4 regions of the Gordonia terrae genome follow, and region 1 is predicted to be linked to each of the others. Evidence: predicted binding sites of a transcription regulator. Region 1 holds the regulator's gene; each other region holds the start of a gene.

Region 1 (4,211 bases):
GGCACGCTCCCCGAACAGACGACGGTCGACGTCGCCGGGCAGCGGCTGACCCGCTACCCGACGATCGACGCGGTCGCCGATGACAAGGGCCGCCCGCGTGGCGTGATCGTCGTGGACGCGTCCTCCCCCGACGCCCGCGAGCGTCTCCGTCGTCGCGGGCTCGTCGCCCTGCTCGAACTGGCGATTCCCCCGTTGTCCAAACGCCTCGCCGGCTCACTCGATCCGGCCGAACGACTCGCCCTGAGCCTGAGTCCCTATGCGGACATCGAGGCACTGCTCGCCGACTGCACTCGACGGGCCATCCGGGACGCGGTCATCGGCGTCGGCGACGCCCAGCTGGCGGCAGTCCGCTCGCCACAGTCCTTTTCGGCCTTCCTCGAGCGGATCAGGCCGCGCGTCGCCGAGGCCGCCCCGGACTATTTCTCGCTCGCCGTCGCGGCGCTCGAACGGCTGGCGCCGGTCCGCGCGGCGATCGACCGGCACGCCGGATCGCTGGCTGCCGACGACGTCGCCGAGCAGATCGACCATCTCGTGTTCGACGGCTTCGTGGCAGCCACCGCACGGCGGCATCTGGAGAACCTGCCGCGGTACCTCGACGGTGCGCGGGCACGTCTCGAGGCGCTGCCCGCGTCCGCCGCGCGCGACAAGGCCGGCGTCGCGGTCGTCGATCGCGTCGTCGAGCGGTGGGCTCAACGGCTCGAACAGGTCCCTGAGCACCGACGGGCGATCGTCGACGACGAGGCGCAGTGGCTCGTCGAGGAACTACGGGTCGGGTTGTTCGCCGAGCGTCTCGGTACCGCGTTCCCCGTGTCGGAGAAGCGCGTCCTACGAGCTCTGGACCGACTCGGCTGAGACGGGATCGGTGGTGGCGGTCTCGACACGCCCGCCACCGGACGCCGACGACTTCAGATCGTCGATCTCCCGCTGGAAGTCCTCCACCGAGTCGAACGACCGGTACACCGACGCGAACCGCAGGTACGCCACCTCGTCGAGATCACGCAGCGGCCCCAGGATCGCGAGACCGACTTCGTTGCTGGGGATCTCGGCCGATCCGCTCGCGCGCACCGTGTCCTCGACCTGCTGGGCGAGTTGCGCGAGTGCGTCCTCGGCGACGTGCCGCCCCTGACAGGCACGACGCACACCGCGCATGACCTTCTCGCGACTGAACGGCTCGGTGACACCGTTGCGTTTGACCACGGCGAGCACGGCGCTCTCCACCGTGGAGAATCGGCGTCCGCACTCCACACACGAGCGACGCCGTCGGATGGCCTGCCCTTCATCTGCGACACGCGAGTCGATGACCTTGGTGTCGTCGTTCTTGCAGAAGGGGCAGCGCATCGTGTCCTCACGCAGGTCGCGGGACGCTGGAACGCACCGAAACCGTGCGCCCCGCCGCTTCTCGGCCGGCCCCTGTGACATCGAGGATACCGCCCGGCCTCAGCGGTACCGGGGGGTGAGCAGGGGCTGACCCACCTGCAGCGCACTCGACGGCAGATCGTTCATCGCGACGATCTCGTCGATCACGATGTCGCGGGGCATCTCGGGCGCCACCCGGCCGGCGATCGTGCTGAGGGAATCCCCGGCGCGCACGTGGACGACCTCTGCGCTCACCGCGGCGGGCGTCATCGAGTCCGAATAGTTCTGACCGACGACACCGAACACCCACACGACGAACGCAAGGCCGACGCCGGCGAGGACCGCGACGGCGGTGCGGCGACGGCGACGGAACACCGCTGCATCCGGACCGACCGGCCCGCGGCCCCTGGCACCCACCGCCGAGCCACAGTGCGTGCCGCCGGCACGTGGCGTCAGTGGCGACCCGCCCACCGGACGGTTGCCTGCCGGCCGGTTGTCGACGGGCCGAGAACCGTCGGACAGCGGGGTCCGGGTCCGAATGCGGTCGGCGCGGTCGGTGCGCGCCCGGACGGTGTCGGGACGCTCGGTACGGACGGGAGCGACGAGAGTGGCGGTGCGCATGGTGCCCTCCGGGTGTTCGGTGCGGGATCGTCGGGTGTTCGGGTGTCTGGCATTCGGTGTTCGAACCTCGATCAGATGTTCGATGCACTGATGTTCGAATTTGTAGCACGGCGCACCGACAAAGTCTCGCGACACATCGAACAAATGTTTGAGGTGGAGGTCGCACTCCGCTAGGCTCGGACGCGGCTGAACATCCCCACGGGCCATCTACCAGCACGTTCCGAAGACGAGAGGAACCGAACATGAGTGACACCGGCGATAGGCGCGGCCGAGCGCGGGGAGCCGACGACGAGGCCCCCATCGACGTCGCCGCCGCCGAGGCCTCACTCACCCCGCGCCAGCTCGGGGTCCTGGAAGTGATCCGCCGCTCGGTACGCGAGCGCGGTTACCCGCCGAGCATCCGCGAGATCGGCGACGAGGTCGGCCTGGCCTCGACATCGTCGGTCGCCCACCAGCTGCGGACCCTCGAGCGCAAGGGTCTGCTCAAGCGGGACGCGAACCGGCCGCGTGCGGTCAACATCGCGCCGAGCGAATCGCCGTCGCCGGAGACCCCGTCGGCCGGCCGGCTGCCCGAGCCGACCTTCGTGCCGGTCCTCGGCCGGATCGCGGCCGGTGGCCCGATCCTGGCCGAGGAGGCGGTCGAGGACGTGTTCCCGCTTCCTCGCGAGCTGGTCGGCGAGGGCTCGCTCTTCTTGCTGCGCGTCGTGGGCGAGTCGATGATCGACGCCGCCATCTGCGACGGCGACTGGGTCGTCGTGCGGCAGCAGAACGTCGCCGACAACGGCGACATCGTCGCAGCGATGATAGACGGCGAGGCCACCGTGAAGACCTTCAAGCGTCAGGGCGCCAATGTGTGGCTGATGCCGCACAACGAGCTGTTCGATCCCATCCCGGGCAACGACGCCGTGATCCTCGGCAAGGTCGTCACCGTGATGCGGCGAGTCTGACCTCTCCCCCGACCGAACGGTCGAGCACCGCCGCGGCAGCTTCCCGCGCCGCGGCGGGGTCGGACGTGGCCAGCGCGGCGTCGGCGGCGGTGCGGCAGTCCTGTGCGGTCACCTCGCCGAGCCGAGCCCCCACCGCGGCGGCCGCGGCCGGCGCGCTGGACAGCGAGGTCACCCCGAGACCGACGAGCACGCAGGCAAGATTCGGATCGGCAGCCGCCTCACCGCACACCCCGACCGGCTTGCCCTGGCGGACACCCGCTGCGGCGACACCCGCGATCAGGCTGAGCACCGCGGGCTGCCACGGATCGGTCAATCCGGCGAGATCGGCCGACATCCGATCGGCCGCCATCGTGTACTGCGTCAGATCGTTGGTGCCGATCGACACGAAGTCCACCTCGGCGAGCACGGCCTCGGCCAGGATGGCGGCCGCGGGCACCTCGATCATGACCCCGGCGACCAGGCCCCGGCCGCGGACCTCCGCGGCGAAGGCGCGCGCCTCGGACGGCGAGGCGATCATCGGCGCCATGACCCACGGCGCGACGTCGGAACCCGACGCGGCGTGCGCGATCGCGTCGAGCTGGTGGGCTCGGATCTCGGGATGCGCCAGGGCGATTCGATCCCCACGGACACCGAGCGCGGGATTGGATTCGTCTGGGTGGGTCACGAACCTCAAGGGCTTGTCCGAGCCGGCGTCGAGGGTACGGATCACCACCTTCTGCCCGCCGAACGCGTCGAGGACCTCCCGGTAGATCGCGGCCTGTTCGTCCACCGACGGTTCGTCGGCACGTTCGAGGAAGGCGAGTTCGGTGCGGAAGAGTCCGACGCCCTCGACCGGGTGCCCGGCGGCGGCCCGCGCCGACGATCCGTCGGCGACATTGGCGAGCACCGAGACGGCGATGCCGTCGGCGGTCCGCCCCGGACCCGTCCACCCGGCGACGAGCTCGGCGTGCCGACGATCCTCCTCGACTCGCGCCCGCGCCGTCTCCGCGTCAGGCTCCACCTCCACCCGGCCGGTCGTCCCATCGACGAGAATGGTTGTACCGGCAGTGATCTCGGCGAGATCGGCCACGGCCACCACACACGGAATCCCCAGTTGCCGGGCGATGATCGCGGTGTGGCTGGTCGGCCCACCCAGCCGGGTGACGAGCGCGATCGTGGTCGTCGGGTCGAGACCGGCGGTGTCGGCGGGCGCGAGGTCGTCGGCGAGCAGCACCGAGGGCACCTGCGGTGTCGGCAGGCCCGGCTCGGGTAGACCGAGCAGTTCGGCGAGCACGCGGTCGCGGACAT
Region 2 (4,211 bases), 280 kb from region 1:
CGGTGTCCGGACGCGCCGATGCCCCGTTGCTGCGTGATGACATGGCCACCAGTATCGCACCGGCCCCGAGACCGACCTCTATCGTGGGGTCATGCCCCGCACCGCCGCCGACCTCGGATCCGATGCGCTCGCGTTCCTCACCGAACGCCACCTCGGGACCCTCACCACCCTGCGCGCCGACGGCACGCCACACGCCGTCGCCGTCGGATTCACGTGGGATCCCGAGGCCGGACTGGCACGGGTCATCACCTCTGACGGCAATCAGAAGGTCCGCAACGCCGAGCGCGGCGCCTACGCGGCCGTCACCAATGTCGACGGCCCGCGGTGGTTGACCCTGGAGGGGCCCGCGACGGTCCGCCGCGAACCCGACCACGTGCGCGAGGCCGAGCAGCGTTACGCGCAGCGATACCGGGAACCCCGGCCGAATCCGCGCCGCGTGGTGATTGAGATCAGCGTGAGCCGGGTGCTCGGCTCCGCATCGCTGTTCAGCTAGCGCCGCGCATGTGAGGTCGGATTCTGTTTGACGTGGGTCGCCGGTGTCGTCAGCGGGCTCGGTCCGGTTCTTCGCATAGTCATCAAGACCGCCCGCCATTTCCCGAACGGTGGCGCACTCCCCATGCTGGTGTGACTGGCGATCTGCGACATCGAGGACAAACGCCTCGAGGACCGAGGGGGACCTGACCCAGATTTCGGACACGCTGAATCCGACAACGAGCTGGAGGAAGCGAGACGATCGAGGTATGGCTTGGAAACACGACTGAGAGCGGTTCGTCAGGACGCGGTGGAGTTGTACGAGTCGACCCCCGAGGCCACGGTGCGTGGTATCGCCGATGATCTCCGGTGTCGAGCACGGCACTCTGCGTCACTGGCTCGACCGCTATGGCATTGACGCGCAAGACCGCGGGCGGCCCAGTATCTCGTCGTGGAGACGAACGGGTGAGCCGCTTCGGCGTTCGTCGCCGACCACCTCGACACCTACCCGGTCAAGTGGCTATGCGAATCTTCGCGATCGCGTGTTCGTCGTTTCACGGTTGGCGGCAGGCAGCCCCCGCGCGGGCAGCGCGGACGCAAGCTGATCATGCTCTGGCGCAACGTATCCGCACCACTCGTATCGGTGCACCACCTACGGCGCTCCCCGATCACGGCCGAACTCAACGACGACGTGGCTGCCGAAGATCGGGTGAACCACAAGCGTGTGATACTGAAACGCGAAATAATTCAAGATGAGCGGACCTGGACCGACGAGCTGACCGACCGGGGTGAAGTGTTCGGCTGGCTCGTGCGCTACAACAACTGCCGACGACCTACGAAAACCGCTACGCTGCCATGCTTTCACGCGGTATAGGTCTCACCCTGTGCGCAAGACCCGGGGTCAACACTCAGCATCGCCCGCATCGGGGTTCCCTGTACCACAAGGCACCGACAACTCCCTCTCGCCGAATAGCGTTGGATGACAGGGCTTTTAAGGTTGACGCGCGTCCATATTGGTGTAGACTCGAATATACATTCGCAGCAACGGCTCTCGGAGGAGGTGACCATGTCTGACGAGTCAGCGACGCCGCAACCGAGAGCTGTCGGATTGGTCGCGGAGTTGCATGCGATCCTCGACGAACTGCAGACCGTGGACCTGTCGCCCTGCTCGGATGCCGAGTTGGCTGACGTGGCAGCCGAGACCGAACGTGCCATCGCACGCCTGACCGTCGCCGGTGACCGGCAGATCGATCAGGCCGAGGCCCGCGACCTCCCCCGCAAGACGGGCTGCCGAACACTCATGCAGTTCATGACGCACCGGCTGCGAGTGTCGAATCCGATGCGTCGACGTAAGCACATGGACGCCACCGCCACCCGGACCAGCCTCGGCGGCGAACTCCTACTGCCCGAACACCCGTCCCTCGCCAAGGCTTTCGCGCAAGGCACCGTCGGCACTGCACACGTGCAGGCGACACTCGACGTCCTCGACCGCATTCCGAACGCTGTCGAGCACGACGTGAAGGTTGCTGCGGAACGTCAGATGGCCGAGATCGCCGCCGATCATACACCGGCCGACATCACCCAACTCGGTGCGCGGTTGCTGGCTCATCTCGACCCCGACGGCACCCTGGCCGACGACACCGACCGGAAACGGCGCCGCAACCTGTGGATCGGCCGCCAACGCGCCGACGGCACCGCCAAGATCTCCGGCACCCTGACCCCCGAACTCGCCGCCCGGCTCACGATGATGTTCGCCGTCTGGGGCAAACCCGGACTCAACAACCCCGACGATCCCAACTCGCCGTCCGGACCGGCCGGCACCGCCGACCCCGACGCGCTGGCCACCGCCGCCGACCGTGACCAACGCACCCCCGCGCAGACCAATCACGACGCCCTCGACGCCGCGCTCACCGCAGGCTTTTCAGACGGGATTCTCGGAAAGTCGCACCGCGGCCTGCCCGCCCATCTGATCATCAAAGCCGATCTGGGCGACCTGATCCGCGAAGCCGGGCTCGCCACCACCGCCACCGGCACCCTGCTGCCCATCCCCGACCTGATCGCGATGGCCGGCGAGATCCAACCGTGGCTGGCGATCTTCAAAGATTCGACCGCCGTGCCGCTGTACTTCGGTAGGGGGAAACGTTTGGCCACCCGCGAACAACGCCTCGTCTCCTTCGCGCGCCCCGACGGTGAGGTGTGCTCGGCTCCCGGGTGCGATCAGCCCGCCACCCAGGTCGAACTCCATCACGCCCAGAAGGATTGGGCCAAGGGCGGTCTCACCGACATCGACGACCTCGCACCCGCCTGCCCACGACACAACCGCATGGTCGGCGACCAGCCCGGCCAGTACACCACCCACATTGTCCGCTCCGGACCCGACGAAGGCCGCTGCCTCTGGCGGTTGAATGCCGAGCCCGGCGCGCCACCCAACCCCGAACGCATCAACCGCCGACCCGACATACCCCGGCAGTTCGCCGCACACCTACGCGACATACGCGCCGAGATCCACGGACCGCCAACGCAGCCCGGCGATCAAGCACGCCCCGAGACGCCACACCCCCACGACGCACGCCGCTCATGGCTGACCACCAGCCACGTCATCGACGTCCGCCCACCACGGCCCGGCCCACCGACGCCCCGACCCTCCCTCGTCGAAGCACACCTCATGGAGCTACTCGCCACCCACTGACCCGGGTCCGTGAATAAAGACCCACCACCGCCGAACCTCATTTCGACCGATGGACCTCGATCGAAGTCCAACAGTCGAAGCGAGGTTCATCGGTCGGATATACCTACAGCCGGACGAGTTCGTGTGGGCGGTTGTTGAGGGACTCGCAGCCGTCCTCCGTGACGACGACGATGTCCTCGATCCGGGCACCCCATCGGCCGGAGACGTAGACGCCCGGCTCCACGCTGAACGCCATGCCGGCCCGCAGCGGGATGTCGTTGCCGCCGACGATGTAGGGCTCCTCGTGCACCGACAGCCCGATACCGTGCCCGGTGCGGTGGATGAACTGCTCGGCCAGGCCGCGCTCGGCGAGCAGATCGCGCGCCGCGGCATCGATCGACGACGCGGTCACCCCGGGCCGGACAGCGGCCACGGCCGCGCGCTGCGCCTCGAGCAGCGCGGCGTAAGCATCGGCGATGTCGGCGGGCGGATCGTCGAAGCAGTACGTGCGCGTGGAATCGGAGTTGTAGCCCGGCTCGACCGGACCACCGATGTCGACCACGACGATGTCGGACCGCTCGATGACCCGGTCGGAGAACTCATGGTGGGGATCGGCGCCGTTGGGGCCGGACCCGACGATGATGAACGCCGCCTCGGTGTGCCCCTCCTCGAGGATCGCGGCGGCGATGTCGGCGGCGACCTCCCGCTCGGTGCGTCCGGGGACCAGCCAGTCGCCCATTCGCGCGTGCACGCGGTCGATCGCGGCGCCGGCGCGGCGGAGAGCGTCGATCTCCGCGGCGTCCTTGATCATCCGGAGTTCGCGTAGGACGTCGGTCGCCAATTGCGGTGTGGCGCCGGTGTGCCGGGCGAGCGGGATCACATGCAGGGCGGGCATGGAATCGGAGACGGCGATGCGCGGTTGCGACGGCAACCCCGCCAGCGCCAGCGCGTGGGCGTCGTCACCGTCGACCCAGTCGGCCACCTCGATGTCGAGATCGCCCACCGCCGAAGCCGACAGCGACGGGACCTCGAGCCGCGCGATCACCAGTCGCGGGTCACCGGCCGCGGGGAT
Region 3 (4,211 bases), 2.3 Mb from region 1:
GCACCACTCGAACTACCGTCGCGAGCACATCTCGAACTACGTCTACATGACGAAGGTGCTCGACGGCGCGGTCCTCGCGGCCGAGATGGCGGTGGGTGACGGTAGCCCCCGGGTCTACATCGTAGAGCCGGAGGACGACGTGCATGACGATCCGAATGTCACCGACAAGAAGTTCCCCGGGAACCCGACCCACTCGTACCGGAGCGCCCGGCCGGTCCGGGTCGTCGGCGAGATGACCGACTGGGTCGGACATCCGCCGGAGTACCTGCAGCAGTTCCGGGCCGGGCTGGAGGCACTGCGACAGCGCGGCGAAGCGGTTCTCTACGACTAGCTGTGGCACCCGTGCAGGTTGTGATCCTGGGCGGCAGTCAGCGGGTGGCGAGGAGCCACACGAGGTGCGCTTCGACGAGGGAGGGTCGGAGCTGCCGCTGGCCGGGTCGCGGTGGTCGGACGTCGATGACGTGGCTGGTTGTCAGCCATGAGCGACGCGCGTCTATCGGATGTGGCGCCTCCGGGCGTGCTTGGTCGCCGGGCCCCCTGCTCCCTGAGGAGCGCCCGGAGCTTGCGGAGGCCGCGTCACGAAGGGTCCGGTGACCGAGCGTGCGAAACCCTCGGGGTGGTTCGCCGTGGATCTCGGCGCGTGTGTCACGTAGGTGTGCGGCGAACCGCCGGGGTATGTCGGGTCGGCGGTTGAGGCGGTCAGGGTTGGGTGGTGCGCCGGGGTCGGCGTTCAATCGCCAGAGGCAGCGGCCTTCGTCGGGTCCGGAACGCACGATGTGGGTGGTGTACTGACCGGGCTGGTCGCCGACCATCCGGTTGTGCCGGGGGCAGGCCGGGGCGAGATCGTCGATGTCGGTGAGTCCGCCTCTGGCCCAGTCTTTCTGGGCGTGGTGGAGTTCGACGTGGGTCGCGGGCTGATCGCAGCCGGGTGCGGAAGAGACTTCGCCGTCGGGGCGTGCGAAGGAGACGAGACGTTGTTCGCGGGTGGCCAGACGCTTGCCGCGCCCGAAATGCAGCGGTACGGCGGTGGCGCCTTTGAACACCGCCAACCACGGCTGGACGTCAGCGGCCATGGCGACGAGGTCGGGGATGGGCAGCAGGGTGCCGGTGGCGGTGGTGGCGAGTCCCGCTTCGCGGATCAGGTCGCCGAGGTCGGCTTTGATGATCAGCTGCACGGGCAGGCCGCGATGGGATTTCCCGAGGAGGCCGTCCTCGAGCACAGCTTTCAGTAGCGCGTTGAGTGCGTCGTGGTTGATCTGGGCGGGCGTGCGGTCGTCACGTTCCGCCGCGGCGGCCAGGAGGTTTGGGTCGGCGTCCTCGAACGAGCCGGTGGGCGAATCGAGGTCGTTGGGGTTGTTCATGCCGGGCTTGGCCCACACCGCGAGCAGCATAGTGATCCGGGCGGCCAACTCGGGGGTGAGGGTGCCGGTGAGTTTGGCGGTGCCGTCGGCGCGTTGCCGGTTGACCCACAGATTCCGACGTCGTTTCCGCTCCGATTCGTCGGCCTGGGTGCCGTCGGGATCGAGGTGGGCCAGCAGCCGCGCACCGAGTTGGGTGATGTCGGCAGGCGTGTGGTCGGCGGCGATCTCGGCCATCTGCCGTTCAGCAGCAACCTTCACGTCGTGCTCGACGGCGTGGGGAATCTGGTCGAGGACGTCGATGACGGCGCGCACATGCGAGGTCCCGACCCGGCCGTCGGCCAACGCCGAAGCAAGGGTGGGATGTTCGGGTGGCAGTGGTTCGCCGGTGTGGGTGAGGTGGGCGGCGGTGGCGTGGCGTTGGTTGTTGCGACGCATCGGATCGGAGACGCGGAGGCGGTGGGTCATGAACGTGGTGATGCTGCGGTACCCGGTGCGATGGGGGAGGTCGCGGTCGGCGATGGTGACAAGTTGACGGTCGCCGGTGTAGGTGAGGCGGGCGATGGCCTTTTCGGTGTCGGCGGCGACCTCGACGAGTTCGGTGTCCGCACAGGAGCCCAGATCGACGGTCTGCAGTTCATCGATCAGCCGGTGCAGCTCGGCGACGAGCTCAACTGCCCGAGACGAAGGCGCGCCATCATCGACGACGTGTGTGGTGTCGGACATGACGGTCACCTCCCCCGAGAACCGTTGCTACGAATGTACGTTCGAGCGTACACGAGAATCGAGGCGCGCGCATCGAAAGATGCTGTCCCACAGTGCCTACGGCGGCCGCACGGCGCGATTGCGTTGTCGGTGCTGTGTGATAAGCGGCCACCGACACGCACATGTCCCGAAGTTGCGTCGACGGGCTCCGGGTTCCACCAGAATCTCTGCATGGGCACCGGAGGGACCGGTCCGTGGTTGAGTCAGAGCGTCGTCGCGATCCCGCCATCGACCGGGATGACGGTCCCGGTGAGATAGCACCCGGCGCGACTGGCGAGGTACACCACCGTCCCGATCATGTCGTCGGCTCGACCGATGCGCCCGAGTGGAGAGGCCGCCGCGACCTCGTCCCCCAGCTCGGCCAGGATCGGCGCCATCATCTTGGACTCGAAAGGTCCAGGCGCAATGGCGTTCACGGTGATGTGGCGCGGACCGAGGTCGCGCGCGAGATGTCTGGTCAGCTGATGGACGGCCGCCTTGCTGGACGAGTACGAATACGACGCGGTGCGCGGCACGCGGATTCCGTCGACACTGCCGATCATGATGACCCGCGACGGATTCTCCGCGGTCGCGGTACGGGTCAGCAACGGCAGCAGTGTCTGGGTGAGTACGAACGGCGTCTGGACGTTGAGTTTCAGAACCCGGTCCCACGCCGAGTCCGGGAACTCCTCGAGGGACGCACCCCAGGTCGCGCCGGCGTTGTTCACCAGGACATCGAGGGCATCGGTCTCCGAGGCCACCTGCTCCGCGAGGGTGCGCGCACCCTCGGGGCTCGATAGATTCGCCTGTAACGCAGTCAGTCCCGCTGCACGCGCCTCGGCGAGCGCATCGTCGTTGCGGCCGGTGATCATCACCCGCGCTCCGCGGTCGTGCAGGCCGTGGGCGATCATCGCCCCGATACCCGACGTGCCGCCGGTGACCAGCACCGTCTTACCACTCACATCGAACAGGTCAGCAGTCATCGTCGTCCTTCGGTGCTCGGTAGCCGGAACGGGCGGTCGTCGCCTCGCGTCGATTCTCGGTCAGCGGCGGGCCGTCTGGTGCCGAATCGCGAATCACCGGCGCAGACCGTCGTCCCTCACAACTCGTCTCGGCAGGACCCTTCGTGACGCGCCCTCCGCAAGCTCCGGGCGCTCCTCAGGGAGCAGGGGTTGTGCGGTTCTTTCGGATTACGGAGCAGGGGCTGAGACCTGCGGTTATGTCGCTCTTCCGGATCAGGGAGCAGGGGTTGTGTCGCTCTTCCGGATCAGGGCGTAGCGCTACCCCGGTTCGGCGAACGCTCAGATCCAGCCCAGGTCACGGGCTTTGATCGCGGCCTCGTACCGGTTGGACGCATTCAGCTTCGACACCGCCGACGACAGGTAGTTACGGGTCGTGCCCGCGGTCAGGTGTGCTCGGCGGGCGATCTCCTCGACCGACGCACCGTCGAGAGCGAACTCCAGGACGTCGGCCTCGCGGGCGGTCAGCAGCGAGTCACCGGTGCTGATGGCTTCGGTGGCGAGCTCCGGGTCGATGTAGCGTCCGCCGGAGTGCACGGTCGCGATCACCTGCGCCAGCGTGGCGGCCGGGGTGGTCTTGGGCAGGAACCCGCGCACGCCGGCGGTCAGCGCTCGCTTCAGATAGCCGGGCCGACCGTGACTGGTGACGATGAGCGTTCCTGCATCAGGCGTGAGTTCGAGGAGCTCGATGGCGGTGTCGATACCGTCCATGCCGGACATCTGCAGATCGATCACCGCGACCGCGGTCGGTTCGCCGGCATCGCGCCGGGCACGCCAGAGCGCGACCAGCTGCTCACCCGAGTCGACGTGAGCGACCACCTCGATGTCGTCTTCGAGGTCGAGCATGGTGGCCATCGCGGTCCGCACCAAGGTCTCGTCATCGGCGAGCAGGACAGGAATCATGTTGGCTCCCAGCGAATCTGTAGTGTGAACAGGCCGTCGGCCCGGCTGGTGCGCAGGCTCGCACCGACCATCTCGAGACGTTCGGCGAGTCCCTGCAGCCCCGATCGTGGACCGCTTGTCGACGAGTCATGCTCAGCCACACCGTCATTCCGCAACGACATGCCCGTTGGGCCGAGGGTGAGCCAGG
Region 4 (4,211 bases), 2.3 Mb from region 1:
CGGTGACGTGGTGCCGGTCAACGTCAGTGCCGACGGAGACTCGTTGGTGCTCGGCTGATCTCAGCCCAGCGGAGTTCATCGCAAGACAGGGGACCCATCCTTCGGGATGGGTCCCTTTGTCGTTGTGCATGGTTCAAAGGGTGGCGAGTAGCTCCATGAGGTGTGCTTCGACGAGCGAGGGCCGGGGTGAGGGTGGTCCGGGTCGGGGTGGTCGGACGTCGATGACGTGGCTGATTGTCAGCCATGATTGGCGTGCTTGATCGTCGGGCCGGGTTGGCGGTCCGTGGATCTCGGTGCGCACGGTGTTCAGATGTTCTGCGAATCGCCGGGGTATGTCGGGTCGGCGGTTGATGTGTTCGGGGTTGGGTGGCGCGCCGGGCTCGGCATTCAACCGCCAGACGCAGCGGCCTTCGTCGGGTCCGGACCGTTCGATCCGGGTGGTGTATTGGCCGGGTTGGTCGCCGACCATGCGGTTGTGTCGCGGGCAGGCGGGTGCGAGGTCGTCGATGTCGGTGAGACCACCCTTGGCCCAATCCTTGTGGGCGTGATGGAGTTCGACGTGGGTGGCGGGTTGATCGCACCCGGGAGCCGAGCACACTTCGCCGTCGGGGCGCGCGAAGGAGACGAGGCGTTGTTCGCGGGTTGCCAAGCGTTTCCCGCGCCCGAAGTACAGTGGCACGGCGGTGTGATCTTTGAAGATCGCGAGCCACGGCTGAACCTCGTCGGCCATCGCGATCAGGTCGGGGATGGGCAGCAGGGTGCCGGTGGCGGTGGTGGCGAGCCCGGCTTCACGAATCAGATCATTGAGGTCGGCTTTGATGATCAGATGGGCGGGCAGGCCGCGGTGCGACTTTCCGAGAATCCCGTCTGAAAAGCCAGCGGTGAGTGCGGCGTCGAGCGCATCGTGATTCGTCTGGGCGAGGGTGCGGCCGTCACGATCGGCTGCGAGCGCGAGGGCGTCGGGGTCGGCGGTGCCGGCCGGTCCGCTGGGTGAGGCGGGGTCGTCGGGATTGTTGAGTCCGGGTTTGCCCCAGACCGCGAACATCATCGTCAGCCGGGCATTCAGTTCAGGACTGAGGGTGCCGGAGATGGTGGCGGTGCCGTCGGCGCGTTGCCGCCCGATCCACACGCCGCGGCGTCGTTTCTGGTCGGTGTCGTCGGCCAGTGTGCCGTCCGGGTCGAGATGGGCCAACAAGCGCGCGCCCAATTGGGTGATGTCGGCCGGGGTGTGATCGATGGCGATCTCGGCCATCTGCCGTTCCGCAGCGACTTTCACGTCGTGGTCGACAGCGTTCGGGATCCGGTCGAGGACGTCGAGGGCGGCTTGGACGTGTGCGGTGCCGACGGCGCCTCGCGCGAATGCCTCAGCCAGGCAGGGGTGTTCGGGCTCCAAGATGTCACCGCCGAGGCTGGTGCGGGTGGCGGTGGCGTCCATCTGCTTGCGGCGACGCGTCGGGTTCGACACTCGCAGCCGGTGGGTCATGAACTGCATGAGCGTTCGGCAACCGGCCTTGCGGGGGAGGTCACGGGCTTCGACTTGATCGATCTGCCGGTCGCCGGCGACGGTAAGTCGTGCGATGGCGCATTCGGTGTCGGCTGCGATGTCGGCGAGTTCGGCATCGGTGCACGGCGATAGGTCGACGGTCTGCAGTTTGTCGAGAATCGCGTGCAGTTCGGCCACCAACTCGACCGCACCAGGGGACGGCACGCCGGTGCCATCGTGTCGTTGGGTATCTGTCATGACGGTCACCTCCCCCGGGAGCCGTTGATGCGAATGTGCTTTCGAGTGTACACGACCTGGGCCGTCTGACAACACCGAAAGTGTTGGTGTGCAATGGATCTGAGTGATCAAATTCTGTCGGTGCCGTGTGGTAAGGCTGGTTGCCCGCCACCGCCTAGGCGAAGATCGCCTGGAGGGCGGGCACCACGTCGTGGTGGTCCCGGATCGGCCGGCACCGCCCCCGGCCGATGAGCGCCAGGTCTTGTGCGAGTTCGGCGTCATGTTCACCGGAGATGTCGAACAGCACATCGAGGCGGGGCAACCGGCCGGCCGCGTCCCGGGGGTCGGGTCCGGCGTTGTGGACGCAGTCGCTCAACAGGATCACGCGAGCGTCGGCCGAAGGTGCGTCGGCCAACTGTTCGAGGGCGGTCTGCAGCGGGAAGGCCACGTTGGTCAGGCCCTGTGCGGGCAGTGCGAGGAGTTCGTCGACGAGTTGTTCGGTGGTGACCGGTCGGCCGAGAGGGACGATGAGCGCGGCGTCGGACCAGAAGGCGATGACGGCGAGGTCGTCGCGACCGAGTTCACCGGCGAGTGCGCCGGCTGTCGCGGCCGCGGTGCGGACCTGCTCGCCGCGGGCGGAGCCGGACACGTCGACCGCCAGCACGATGGAGCGTCGGCGCCGGACGCGCTCGCGCACGCGGATGTCGTCGTCCTCAGGAATCGGGTTGCCGATGAGTGCCTCGAGGGTCGCGTCGAGATCGAGCTCATCGGAGCCACCCCGCCAACGCTGGCTCGTGAGTACACCGTTGGCGCTGCGGCGTGCGTTCCGTGTCTCCACGGGACGTGCGAGTCGGAGTCGTCTGGCGAGTCCGATCGCCCGCTCTCGCGCGACCGGGTCGGTCTGTGCTGCAGGGGAATCGTCGTCACGGGTACCTGCGTCATCGGTGACCGCGACGACCGCACCCGAGGTCCCGCGGGGCACGTCCCGGGCACGTCCACGTCGACCGATCGGGGCGACGGCGCCGCCGCGGCCCGCGGGCTCGAACAACACCGGGCTTTCCGACAGCTGTTTGGGTCTGCGCCGCAGTGGCTTCCGTTGACGGGGTTGAGTGCTGACCTCATCGCGCCGGAGCGGTGAATCGGCGTCGACCGCTCTTCAACCCGGTTCGGCCGCCGCCGGCGCCAGTAGGAAGTGGTTCTGCCAGATCTCGCCGAGCACCTGTTCGGCGGTGGTGAACGCGACGTCGTCGAGATGGATCCGCCCGGACAGGGCAACCTGCATGGCGTCGAGGAAGGTGGCGGTGTACGCCGACGGCAGGTCGCGTGGCGGTTCGACCGCGTCGTCGACCGGGACGGTTGTGCCGCGCATCTCGCACAGCTGGTGCGCGAGGAGTGCGGTGTCGATCGCTCCGCGTACGCTGCTGCCCTGACGGACGGCGTCGTGTCGACGGGTGTCGCGGGTGACGGCGACGGCATCCGCGACCACTCTCGCCGACGACAATTCTGTCCTGCGCGAAACGATCTCGCGCTCCGCCGCGTCGTCCTGATAGTCGACGACCAGCCGGCACATGCGATCGTAGACCGAGGTCGACAGGCGCGTGGTGCCGACATTGTCGAAGGGATTCATCGACGCCACGATGCGAAAACTTGGCTGGGCGGCGATGGTGCCGACGCGCGGGACGGTGATGGTCCGCTCGGCCATCGCGGTGAGCAGAGTGTCGATGGTGTCCTCCGGCGCGCGGTTGAACTCCTCGACATAGAGGAACCCGCCGGCGCGCATGGCCTCGATGAGCGGGCCGTCGACGAAGTTGTCGGGGGAGTAGTCCTCGCGCAAGACCCGCGCCGGGTTGTGGTGCCCCACCAGGCGTCCGGGAGTCAGGTCGGCATTGCCCTCCACCAGGACGAGTGGGATGCCCCAGTCGGCGGTGATCGAGCGCAGCAGTGTGCTCTTGGATGTTCCCGGTGGGCCTTCCAGGATCAGGTCCCGGCCTGCGGCCACCGCGGCCAGGACGAGGTCGAGTTCGCGATCGCGGCCGACGACCTCGGCGGCGATCCGTGCCCGGATCGCCGCGAGGCCATGTGTCTCCATCGGCCGAAGTGAGGTCACCTGACCGGTTCCTGGTTGACCCCGGTGAGGAGAAGGTGACCGGCATCCACCGGGATGGTCACGCCCGTGACAGAAGCTGCCAGGTCCGAGTTGAGGTACAGGGCGGTGTTCGCGATCACCTCGGGTGGCATGAACGAGTGCCCCTTGAGTGCGTGGAAGTGATATCCGCCCTCGATCAGGTCGTCGGGGGTGCCGCCCTCGTGGCCGGCGAACATGTCCCACGCGCCCTGCTGATCGGTCATCGGGGTACGGATCGCGCCCGGATTGATGGAGTTGCAGCGGATTCCGTGCGGCGCGAGCTCCAGCGCGATGTTCTTCATCAGCCCGATCACGCCATGTTTCGTGGCCACGTAGTGCGCGTAGTTCATGCCGGGTTCGAGTCCG

Evidence for each region. The regulator LexA, encoded in region 1, represses DNA repair genes until DNA is damaged. The targets are predictions, from matches to a motif close to CGAACANNTGTTCG.
Region 2: BCM27_RS12705 (HNH endonuclease signature motif containing protein) is a predicted target of LexA. The motif match lies at 1,497-1,510, and genes of this name have one in related genera.
Region 3: BCM27_RS00955 (HNH endonuclease signature motif containing protein) is a predicted target of LexA. The motif match lies at 2,115-2,128, and genes of this name have one in related genera.
Region 4: BCM27_RS21305 (HNH endonuclease signature motif containing protein) is a predicted target of LexA. The motif match lies at 1,772-1,785, and genes of this name have one in related genera.

What each region holds. Positions count from the first base shown of each region.
Region 1 is NZ_CP016594.1:2,522,097-2,526,307, reverse strand. Features, by position in the region: gene hrpA (ATP-dependent RNA helicase HrpA) at 1-852, shown strand, start outside; gene nrdR (transcriptional regulator NrdR) at 826-1,338, opposite strand; gene BCM27_RS11460 (LysM peptidoglycan-binding domain-containing protein) at 1,438-1,977, opposite strand; gene lexA (transcriptional repressor LexA) at 2,220-2,924, shown strand; gene BCM27_RS11450 (phosphoenolpyruvate--protein phosphotransferase) at 2,902-4,211, opposite strand, start outside.
Region 2 is NZ_CP016594.1:2,801,446-2,805,656, reverse strand. Features, by position in the region: gene BCM27_RS12715 (decaprenylphospho-beta-D-erythro-pentofuranosid-2-ulose 2-reductase) at 1-43, opposite strand, end outside; gene BCM27_RS12710 (PPOX class F420-dependent oxidoreductase) at 92-493, shown strand; gene BCM27_RS12705 (HNH endonuclease signature motif containing protein) at 1,538-3,160, shown strand; gene BCM27_RS12700 (M24 family metallopeptidase) at 3,264-4,211, opposite strand, start outside.
Region 3 is NZ_CP016594.1:192,833-197,043, reverse strand. Features, by position in the region: gene arr (NAD(+)--rifampin ADP-ribosyltransferase) at 1-331, shown strand, start outside; gene BCM27_RS00955 (HNH endonuclease signature motif containing protein) at 369-2,084, opposite strand; gene BCM27_RS00950 (SDR family oxidoreductase) at 2,327-3,085, opposite strand; gene BCM27_RS00945 (response regulator transcription factor) at 3,404-4,024, opposite strand; gene BCM27_RS00940 (sensor histidine kinase) at 4,021-4,211, opposite strand, start outside.
Region 4 is NZ_CP016594.1:4,809,945-4,814,155, reverse strand. Features, by position in the region: gene clpB (ATP-dependent chaperone ClpB) at 1-58, shown strand, start outside; gene BCM27_RS21305 (HNH endonuclease signature motif containing protein) at 134-1,741, opposite strand; gene BCM27_RS21300 (vWA domain-containing protein) at 1,896-2,771, opposite strand; gene BCM27_RS21295 (AAA family ATPase) at 2,877-3,809, opposite strand; gene BCM27_RS21290 (mycofactocin-coupled SDR family oxidoreductase) at 3,824-4,211, opposite strand, start outside.